3 regions of the Klebsiella sp. WOUb02 genome follow, and region 1 is predicted to be linked to each of the others. Evidence: predicted binding sites of a transcription regulator. Region 1 holds the regulator's gene; each other region holds the start of a gene.
What was found. Region 1 encodes CRP, which controls carbon source genes, mostly activating them, when cyclic AMP is high. Its sites were predicted from a motif close to ATGTGANNNNNNTCACAT; they were not measured.
Positions count from the first base shown of each region.

Region 2: epd (erythrose-4-phosphate dehydrogenase) is a predicted target of CRP. The motif match lies at 1,366-1,383, and genes of this name have one in related genera.
Region 3: ABOC21_RS23315 (YjcB family protein) is a predicted target of CRP. The motif match lies at 1,637-1,654, and genes of this name have one in related genera.

Region 1 covers NZ_CP170110.1:4,194,571-4,197,850, forward strand. The annotation lists gene ABOC21_RS27355 (YccS/YhfK family putative transporter) at 1-1,440, opposite strand, end outside; gene crp (cAMP-activated global transcriptional regulator CRP) at 1,493-2,125, opposite strand; gene ABOC21_RS27365 (OsmC family protein) at 2,432-2,836, shown strand; gene ABOC21_RS27370 (phosphoribulokinase) at 2,892-3,280, opposite strand, start outside.
Region 2 covers NZ_CP170106.1:291,073-294,352, reverse strand. The annotation lists gene pgk (phosphoglycerate kinase) at 1-104, opposite strand, end outside; gene epd (erythrose-4-phosphate dehydrogenase) at 153-1,172, opposite strand; gene tkt (transketolase) at 1,499-3,280, opposite strand, start outside.
Region 3 covers NZ_CP170110.1:3,368,873-3,372,152, forward strand. The annotation lists gene ABOC21_RS23305 (IS30 family transposase) at 1-868, opposite strand, end outside; partial or broken gene ABOC21_RS23310 (CSS-motif domain-containing protein) at 926-1,285, opposite strand; gene ABOC21_RS23315 (YjcB family protein) at 1,779-2,060, shown strand; gene ABOC21_RS23320 (ABC transporter permease) at 2,116-2,958, opposite strand; gene ABOC21_RS23325 (ABC transporter permease) at 2,973-3,280, opposite strand, start outside.

The DNA of each region.
Region 1 (3,280 bases):
TTCGCCGTTGAGCGTTAGCAGCTGCAGGGTATACACCGCCGTGACGGTAAAGCCCACCATCGCCCAGCCGTAGCTCTTGCGAATAATCAGATAGCTCAATAGCGTGATAATCAGCATCGCGGTCAGCGTATAGCCCTCCGGGACGTGGAAGTGCAGCGTCAGTCCGGCAATCACCAGGCCGGCAAGGGTCCCTGCCGCCCGGTGGACGATGCGGACCCGCGTCGCGCCGTAGCCGTTCTGGGTAACGAAGAGCACCGTCATCAGGATCCAGTAGGGTTTGGGAAGATTTAGCGCGCTACCCATCAGGCTTGCGGCGGTGAGCATCACGCAGATGCGGGCGGCGCTGCGCAAAGCCGGCGATTTATAAGAGAGATAGCTTTTTAGCGCAGGCAGCAGCGGCAGGCGCCGCTCCTTATCGGCCATTAGGTTACGCGCGTACAGCGGCCGCTGGGTGCGTAGCACCCGGGCAAGGCGGCCGAAGTGCCATGCGCAGAACTGCCCGACTGGGTTGTCGGGGTGCTGCGAGGCAATCTTCTCCAGCGCGCCGATCTGCTTATCCATGTTAAAGCGCTGCGGATAGCGGTGGTACAGGATGTCGTCCGCCAGTACCCTCAGCCGCGCCGCGACGGTTTGCGCATTCCAGCGGATTACCGCTTCAGCGTGGCTGCGTTCGACCAGCTTCTGCACCTCTTCCGGCTGATGCAGGCTGACGGAAATGTGCTCCTGGAGATCGAGGGCAATCTGAAACGCCCGCAGCAGGCGCTTATGATCGTTACGCTGATTGGCCGCCAGCATATGCATCTGCTGGTAGCACAGGGTGATCAGATCGACGACCTTTTGCTGGCGGGTCAGCAGAGGAGGCAGCGAGGTTGCCGGGTCGATATGCTGGGTCAGCAGGCTGTATTTGGCTTCACAGTAGTTGGCCAGCTCCCGGTAGAGCAGGCTGAGCGATTCGCGCAGCGGCTGCTCGCGCCATAGCCAAAACCAGAACCAGTTGAATAGCCCGTACCACAGCGTGCCGAGCGCGTAGATCAGCAGCGGCTCCCAGACCGGCATATTGCCGGCGAGGCTCAGGGTAAAGATGGCGGCAATCAGCGAGGCGGGCAGCAGCCTCGCGTGCAGCGAGCTGATTTCCGCCGTGACGCCAAGGAGCAGGGTCAGGCCGCTGAGAATTAAAGGGAGCGGGATATCATGCTGGAGAAGGAGCTGAACGATCAGGCTGCAGCCGGCAAAAAGCGAGCCGCCAATAATCAGGCGTTTAAAGAAACGTTTATGCGGCGTATCAAGACCGGCGACGTTGCAGCATGCGGGAACCAGCGAGAACAGCAGGCCCTGCTGCAGATGACCGAGAAGGAGGCCAATTGCGACCGGCAGACACAGCACCAGCGTTTGCCGCAGTGCGTAGTTGACTTCCGGGTGGTAAATCAGCCTGCGCCACATAGAGGGAAAACAGAAACGGCGTATTGCGGGAGCAATACGCCGTTTTATCAGCTTAACGCGTGCCGTAGACGACGATAGTTTTACCGTGGGCGGAGATCAGATTTTGATCTTCCAGCATCTTCAGAATACGGCCAACGGTTTCACGCGAGCAGCCGACGATCTGACCGATTTCCTGACGGGTAATTTTGATTTGCATACCGTCCGGGTGAGTCATGGCGTCAGGCTGTTTTGCCAGGTTCAGCAACGTCTGGGCGATACGGCCGGTGACGTCAAGGAAGGCAAGGTTACCGACTTTCTCAGAGGTAACCTGCAGACGGCGGGCCATCTGCGATGAGAGACGCATCAGGATGTCCGGGTTAACCTGGATCAGCTGACGGAATTTTTTATAGGAGATTTCGGCCACTTCACATGCGGTTTTCGCACGTACCCAGGCGCTACGCTCCTGGCCTTCTTCAAACAAGCCTAATTCACCGATGAAATCGCCCTGGTTGAGGTAAGAGAGAATCATCTCTTTACCTTCTTCATCCTTGATGAGCACAGCCACAGAGCCTTTGACGATGTAGTACAACGTTTCTGCTTTTTCACCCTGGTGGATCAGCGTGCTTTTAGATGGGTACTTATGAATGTGGCAATGAGACAAGAACCATTCGAGGGTAGGGTCTGTTTGCGGTTTGCCAAGCACCATGCGCGGTTATCCTCTGTTATAAGCTATCTCCGGGTGCCGACACTACACGGCATCCGGGCATGCAATCGTATTGTTTCCCTATGCCTGGGAAGCTGGCTGGTGATTTTTCTGCAGCCTGTAATGTGAATTCCTCTGCATACATGCAGTACATCAATGTAATACTGTAGCATCCTGACTGTTTTAGCATAGCTTTTGCCGCATGTCTCCTGGTGTCTCGCTTCAGCATGATGCAGGTCGCCTTCCGTTGCCAGATTTGTTATGTGCGCGTAATCTGTCAGGAAAATTGCAACCTTGGAGTTAAGTTTTATGCAAGCTCGTGTGAAATGGGTCGAAGGGTTAACCTTCATTGGTGAGTCGGCTTCCGGCCACCAGATTTTGATGGACGGCAACTCCGGGGATAAAGCGCCGAGCCCGATGGAAATGGTGCTGATGGCCGCCGGCGGCTGCAGCGCCATCGACGTGGTCTCAATTTTGCAGAAAGGACGCCATGATGTGACCAACTGTGAGGTGAAGCTGACCTCTGAGCGTCGGGAAGAGGCGCCGCGCCTGTTTACCCACATCAACCTGCATTTTATCGTCACCGGCCGCGAGCTGAAGGATGCGGCCGTTTCGCGGGCGGTGGACCTGTCGGCGGAAAAATACTGCTCGGTGGCGCTGATGCTGCAAAAAGCGGTAAATATCACGCATTCGTACGAGGTTATTGCGGGCTAAGCCGAATGACCAGCCCGTCGCCCCGGTTTGCGTCGCCGCCGGGGTTGCTAACGGCTTAACCGATCTTTTTCCCCGCCATCAGCCGTTCAACCAGCGGCGCCATGATCAGCTCCATCGCCAGCCCCATTTTGCCGCCCGGCACCACCAGCGTGTTGATATGCGAGATAAACGACCCTTGCAGCATCGCCAGCAGCCACGGGAAGTCGATATCCTGCAGATTGCGGAAGTGGATCACCACAAAGCTTTCATCCAGCGAGGGAATGCCTTTGGCGGCGAAGGGGTTCGACGTATCAACGGTGGGGACCCGCTGGAAGTTGATATGGGTGCGCGAGAACTGCGGGGTGATGAAGTTAATATAATCCTCCATCGAACGGACGACCGAATCCATCACCGCCTCGCGGGAATGCCCGCGTTCGCTGGTGTCGCGGATCAGCTTCTGAATCC
Region 2 (3,280 bases), on a different replicon from region 1:
GCGTCGCTGGTTACTTTACCGTCTTTAACTGGTACGTTCAGATCGGCACGGATAAAAACGCGTTTACCAGCCAGATCCAGATCGGTCATCTTAATTACAGACATGGTGAATCCTCTCGTTGATTCATAAAGTTTTGCAAGCGCTCACGCGCTTTACCTGAAACCTTGAGCGGCCATCGCTAACGTGGTGTCGAGCATCCGGTTAGCAAAGCCCCATTCGTTATCGCACCAGACCAACGTTTTGATCAAATGCGCTCCACTCACCCGCGTCTGGGTGCCATCAACGATGGCGCTGTGCGGATCGTGGTTAAAATCTGTCGAGACTAACGGTAATTCCGTATAGTCAACTATACCATGAAATGTTCCCTGCGCTGCTTTTTGCAGCAACTGGTTGACTTCACTAGTCTTTACCGGTTTTTTCACCGTTACGCTCAGGTCGATCGCCGTCACATTTATCGTCGGTACGCGAACCGCGATCGCTTCAAAACGGTCGTTAAACTGCGGGAAAATACGCGCGATCCCCGCCGCAAGTTTAGTATCAACCGGAATAATTGACTGACTGGCCGCGCGCGTGCGGCGCAAATCCGGATGGTAGGCGTCTATAACCTGCTGATCGTGCATGGCGGAGTGGATCGTCGTTACCGTCCCTGACTCAATCCCCCAGGCATCATCTAACAACTTAATGACCGGAATAATGCAGTTGGTGGTGCAGGAGGCGTTGGAGACAATACGGTGCTCTGCACGCAGCTCGTCATGGTTCACGCCGAACACGACGGTGGCATCGAGATCGTTGCCCCCGGGATGCGAGAAGAGAACCTTCTTCGCGCCAGCCTGAAGATGGGCTGCGCCATGTTCACGGCTGCCGTAAACCCCGGTGCAATCCAGTACGATATCAACCGCCAGCTCTTGCCAGGGCAGCGCCTCTATTGAAGCTTCGTGCAGCAGGCGAATGACATCATCGCCAACGTAAAGCTGCTCCCGCTCCTGGCGAACGTCCCAGGCAAAGCGCCCATGGCTGGTGTCATATTTCAACAAGTGCGCGATGCCCGTAGCATCCGCCAGCTCGTTGATAGCCACCACGGTAATTTCCGCACGACGCCCGGATTCATATAAAGCGCGAACCACGTTGCGTCCTATGCGACCGAAGCCATTAATCGCAATGCGTATGGTCATAGGTCTCCTGCAAGGTTATCCCTGATGTGAGGTGGCTGACAGAGTAATCCAGCAACGCCCGGAGGGAAACCTTACCCGTCGCAAACTGCGACTGATTGATTAATTGTCGAACATTTAGACAACTGAAACGCTTCAGCTAGAATAAGCCAAACGCGGAATAAAAGGAATGCTTGTCCAGCACGAGAAGCCTGTAATCTGACCTATATCACATTTTCACTGGAATAATATGCAGCCTCGTGACGAGCATCGGGAATAACGGCCACAAAAAAGCCGGGCGTTAGCCCGGCTCATTCTTATACCACCGTCGCGGTGCGCGTTGCTCAGAACTACAGCAGCGCTTTCGCCTTCGCGACAACGTTCTCCACGGTGAAGCCGAACTCTTCGAACAGCAGCTCCGCCGGCGCAGACTCGCCGAAGCTGGTCATCCCGACTATCGCGCCGTTCAGACCCACGTATTTGAACCAGTAGTCGGCGATACCCGCTTCCACCGCCACGCGGGCAGAGACCGCTTTCGGCAGCACCGATTCACGGTACGCCGCATCCTGCCTGTCAAACGCGTCGGTGGACGGCATGGAGACCACCCGCGCCTTCACGCCTTCGGCTGTCAGTTTATCCCACGCGGCAACCGCCAGCTCCACTTCCGAACCGGTGGCGATGAAGATCAGCTCCGGCTGCCCGGCGCAATCCTTCAGCACGTAGCCGCCGCGGGCGACGTTTGCCAGCTGCTCTGCCGTACGCTCCTGCTGCGCCAGGTTCTGACGCGACAGGATCAGCGCCGTCGGGCCGTCGTGACGCTCCACGCCGTATTTCCACGCAATCGCCGATTCCACCTGGTCGCACGGACGCCATGTGCTCATGTTCGGCGTCACGCGCAGCGAAGCCACCTGCTCGACCGGCTGGTGCGTCGGGCCGTCTTCCCCCAGACCGATGGAGTCGTGGGTGTAGACCATCACCTGACGCTGTTTCATCAGCGCCGCCATACGCACCGCGTTGCGCGCGTATTCCACGAACATCAGGAAGGTGGAGGTGTACGGCAGGAAGCCGCCGTGCAGGGCAATCCCGTTGGCAATCGCGGTCATGCCGAATTCACGCACGCCGTAGTGGATGTAGTTCCCGGCGCTGTCTTCGTTAATCGCTTTCGAACCGGACCACAGGGTGAGGTTGGAAGGCGCGAGGTCGGCGGAGCCGCCGAGGAATTCCGGCAGCAGCGGGCCAAAGGCTTCAATCGCGTTCTGCGACGCTTTACGGCTGGCGATTTTCGCCGGGTTCGCCTGCAGCTTAGCGATAAATTCACTGGCTTTGGCGTCGAAGTCAGCCGGCATTTCGCCCTTCATACGACGGGTGAATTCAGCGGCTTCCTGCGGGAAGGCGCCGGCGTAGGCGGCAAACTTCTCGTTCCACGCCGCTTCTTTCGCCTGACCGTCCTCTTTCGCATCCCACTGCGCGTAGATGTCAGACGGGATGTCGAAGGCCGGATGATGCCAGCCCAGCGCTTCACGGGTCAGCGCGATTTCCGCGTCGCCCAGCGGCGCGCCGTGGGAGTCGTGGGTGCCGGCTTTGTTCGGCGAACCGAAGCCGATGATGGTTTTGCACATCAGCAGGGACGGTTTGTCGGTCACCGCGCGCGCTTCTTCCACCGCGCGTTTGATGGCCTCAGCGTCATGGCCGTCCACGCCGCGCACCACGTGCCAGCCGTAGGCTTCAAAGCGTTTGGCGGTGTCGTCGGTGAACCAGCCTTCCACGTGACCGTCGATGGAGATGCCGTTGTCGTCATAGAACGCCACCAGCTTGCCCAGCTTCAGGGTACCGGCCAGGGAGCACACTTCGTGAGAAATGCCTTCCATCATGCAGCCGTCGCCCATGAAGGCGTAAGTGAAGTGGTCAACGATATCGTGGCCCGGACGGTTGAACTGCGCCGCCAGGGTTTTCTCGGCAATCGCCATGCCGACGGCGTTGGCAATCCCCTGGCCCAGCGGGCCGGTGGTGGTTTCCACGCCGGGGGTGTAGCCGACTTCCGGGTGGCCCGGGGTTCTGGAGTGCAGCTGACGGAAGTTTTTCAGTTCTTCAATCGGCAGGTCATAACCGGTGAGGTGCAGCAGGCTGTAAAT
Region 3 (3,280 bases), 830 kb from region 1:
CTCCCTGGTACTTGCGGAGCTCATCATCCGTCACTGCTGTCAGGTCAGTTCCTTTGGGGATAAACTGCCTCAACAGCCCATTGGTATTCTCATTTAGCCCACGTTCCCACGAAGCATAGGGGTGAGCGAAGTAGGTTTCCGTTTCCAGGGCCGCTGCGATCTCTTTGTGCTGAGTAAACTCCCCGCCATTGTCGAACGTGATGGTATGGCAGACATCTTTGTAGCCGCTCAGCATCGAGATAATGGCTGTGGCCACTTCGGCTGAATCTTTCGAAAACACCTTTTTCGTCAGATAAATACGGCTTTTACGCTCGACCAGCGTCACGATGGCTCCGGTGCCTTGTTTACCCAGAACCAGATCCGCTTCCCAGTCACCCAGTCGGGTACGAGCATCAACAACGGCCGGTCTATGCTCGATGGATACGGCGTCAGGTATCGGACTTCGCTTTTTACCATAGCCTTTGCGATAGCGGCGTTTACCCTGCCGGAGGAGCTTGTATAGTTCGCCGCCAATGGCTTTATCAGCCTGAACATGCTGGTAAATCCACTCGTGACTAACCGGTCTGCCGATGATACGGCCAACGGCGCTGATCTGTTCCGGACTCCACAGCCAGTTTAGCGCAGCCTCAACAAAGAAGACCGTATCCTCGTGCATCCTGCGTTTGCCGGCCCCTTTACGGCGGCTGGTACTGAGCTTCTGTGCTGCCGCTGGCTGGTAGCCATCTACAGAACGATTACGACGCAGTTCCCGCGAGACCGTTGATTTGCTGACGTCTAAGCGGCGGGCAATCTCTGCCTGACTCACTTTATCTTCACACAACAGGGCTATCTGGTATCGTAACCCTTCGGTTAGCTGCTGATATTTCATAGTGACTCGCTCATCTTTGGTCGGAAGAGCAGGATAGCTTATCGGCAGCTAACCGTCCCTCCATCCACATGACCGAGCGTTGCACTTATTATCTGAATTCGCGAAGAAGTCAGCGCCTTTCGCATAGATTAAATCATCGACGTAAAGCAGGCTGCGAACAATATCCAGCATATATCGCTGATGCTGCGGCGAACATATTATCCCCTGGTATTGCAGGGCCTTTCCCCGCGCCTGTTCGACCTCATGAATAACCATTTCGGTTTGCTGCAGCGCCAGTTGAGAAAACGAGCGGAGCTGGTCGTCAGTTTCCACCCTCGCCCGGTGTTGAGCAAGCCACGCTGCCACAACCACTGGCAGCAGGATGAACAGGGTAATACCGAATATTCTCAACGCCTTATGCGACACACTACGACTCATTTCCGCTTTATATCCATGCGATACGCCTTAGTCACGGTAAAAGCCCACAATGGCAGATGCCTACTCTTATACAACACTCAGTCATTTAGCAATCGGCTATTTGGCGTAAAAACCATACACCTGATAATGATGAATAATACTAATTTATAGAACAATCGAGAAACATTCTCGACATAATGAGAGCGGCGCCGCGTTTATAAGTATGGCAAAAAAAAGAGTCCAGCGTATTAAAGCGCCAGCTTTGCCGTCATGGCGGACGTGGCTATGGCTCGCCGCGCCATTAACCACAATATTAAAATGGTTTATGAGTACATAAAAAACGCAATTTTTGGCTGGTGAATAAAAGAACAAACGTGATATAGTTCACACATCCTGATGAAACGGAAACATTGTTTCATTGTTCGTTTGTTTGCCCGTCGATAGCCAGAGCGCCACGTCATCGTCAGTCTCGCCAGGTTGTCAAAGGCCCCGACTTTCTTTGAGGATCAGGTCAATGGCTTCCATTACTACCAGTGTCATACTCCTACGCTGGCCGCTGGTGAGCGCGGTGCTGATGTTTTTAGCCAGCTCGATGAATATCCAACTGCGTAAAAGCGATTATGCCGGCTTAGCGGTCATCTGCAGCGGCCTGGGGCTGGTCGCCGCCTGCTGGTTTGCTACCGGCCTGCTCGGCATCACGCTGCTGGATGTCGCCAAAATCTGGGGCAATATTAAAGACGTCATGGTTGGAGTGATGAGCCAGACGCCGCCAGAGTGGCCGATGATGATAACCTGATAGTAAAAAACGCTTCCCATCGGGAAGCGTTTTTTATTGGCGGGAAGTTTGCGCGCTATTTCCCCATTTTCGCCAGCATTTCCGGGCGCATAAATTTATGAATAACCAGCATAAACAGCAGCGACGGCACTAATAAAATCAGCGCGGTAATAGACGAGACCTGATAGTTCCCCGACATGCTGGCGTTGTAAAGCAGCAGCGGCAGCGTGGTGATATCCGGCGCGCCGACAAAAAAGGTGCCGGTAAACTCATCCAGCGACTCCAGAAAGACAAAGATGCTGGCGGCGATTATCCCCGGCGATGCCTGGGGCAAAACGATATGCCAAAACGTATACACCGCCCCGGCTCCCAGATTGCGCGACGCTCTTGCCAGCAGCGGATCGACCGCCGAGAATGCCGCCACGCAGATCCATACCGAATACATCAGCCCGTGCACGCTATGCACCAGCACCACGCCGGCCACGGTGCCGTTGAGCCCCCACTGATAGAAAAGCCGGGCAATATTCATATATACCGTCAGGTTAGGGAACGCCTGCGGAATAAGAAACAGCAGCATAAAGCCCACCCGCAGCGGCATTCCTCGCCTCGATAGCGCATAGCCGGCGGGGATCGAAATCAGCAGGCACACCAGCACCGACAGCACGGCAATCAGTACGCTGGTCAGCAAAGAGCCGGAGACATCGCTATAGGGGCTGAACACCTGATACCAGTATTTCAGCCCCCACTGGCTGGGCAGGGCGTGGGGAAAGAACCAGCTTTCGGCCACCGTCCAGATAAGTAGATTCAGCAGCGGGCCAAACATCGCCAGCAGCATCAGAACCAGCAGCAGCGTCTGCAGCGGCAGGCTGGCGCTCAGCTTTCTCCGCCCTTTCGCCAGCAGCGTCGCGGGTGGCGTCATCGTAACCTCCTTCATCATTCTCCCCCTTTTTGCCGCAGGCTATGGCGCAGATAAAACCACGACAGCGCGCCGCAGATAAGCAGCGAAACCACGCCCAGGGCGTTAGCCACGGCGTAATCCCCGTAGGAGTTCACGCGAAACGCCATATCAACGGTGATCATCGTCGGCGTGCCGACGCCTATCATCAGCGGCACCGACAGCACCGACATCATGGTGACGGTCGAGAGCACCAGCGCCACGCCGATAGCGGGCAGCACCTGCGGCAGAATAATATCGAACAGGATCCGCGGGCGAGAGGCGCCGAGGTTGCGCGCCGCCAGAA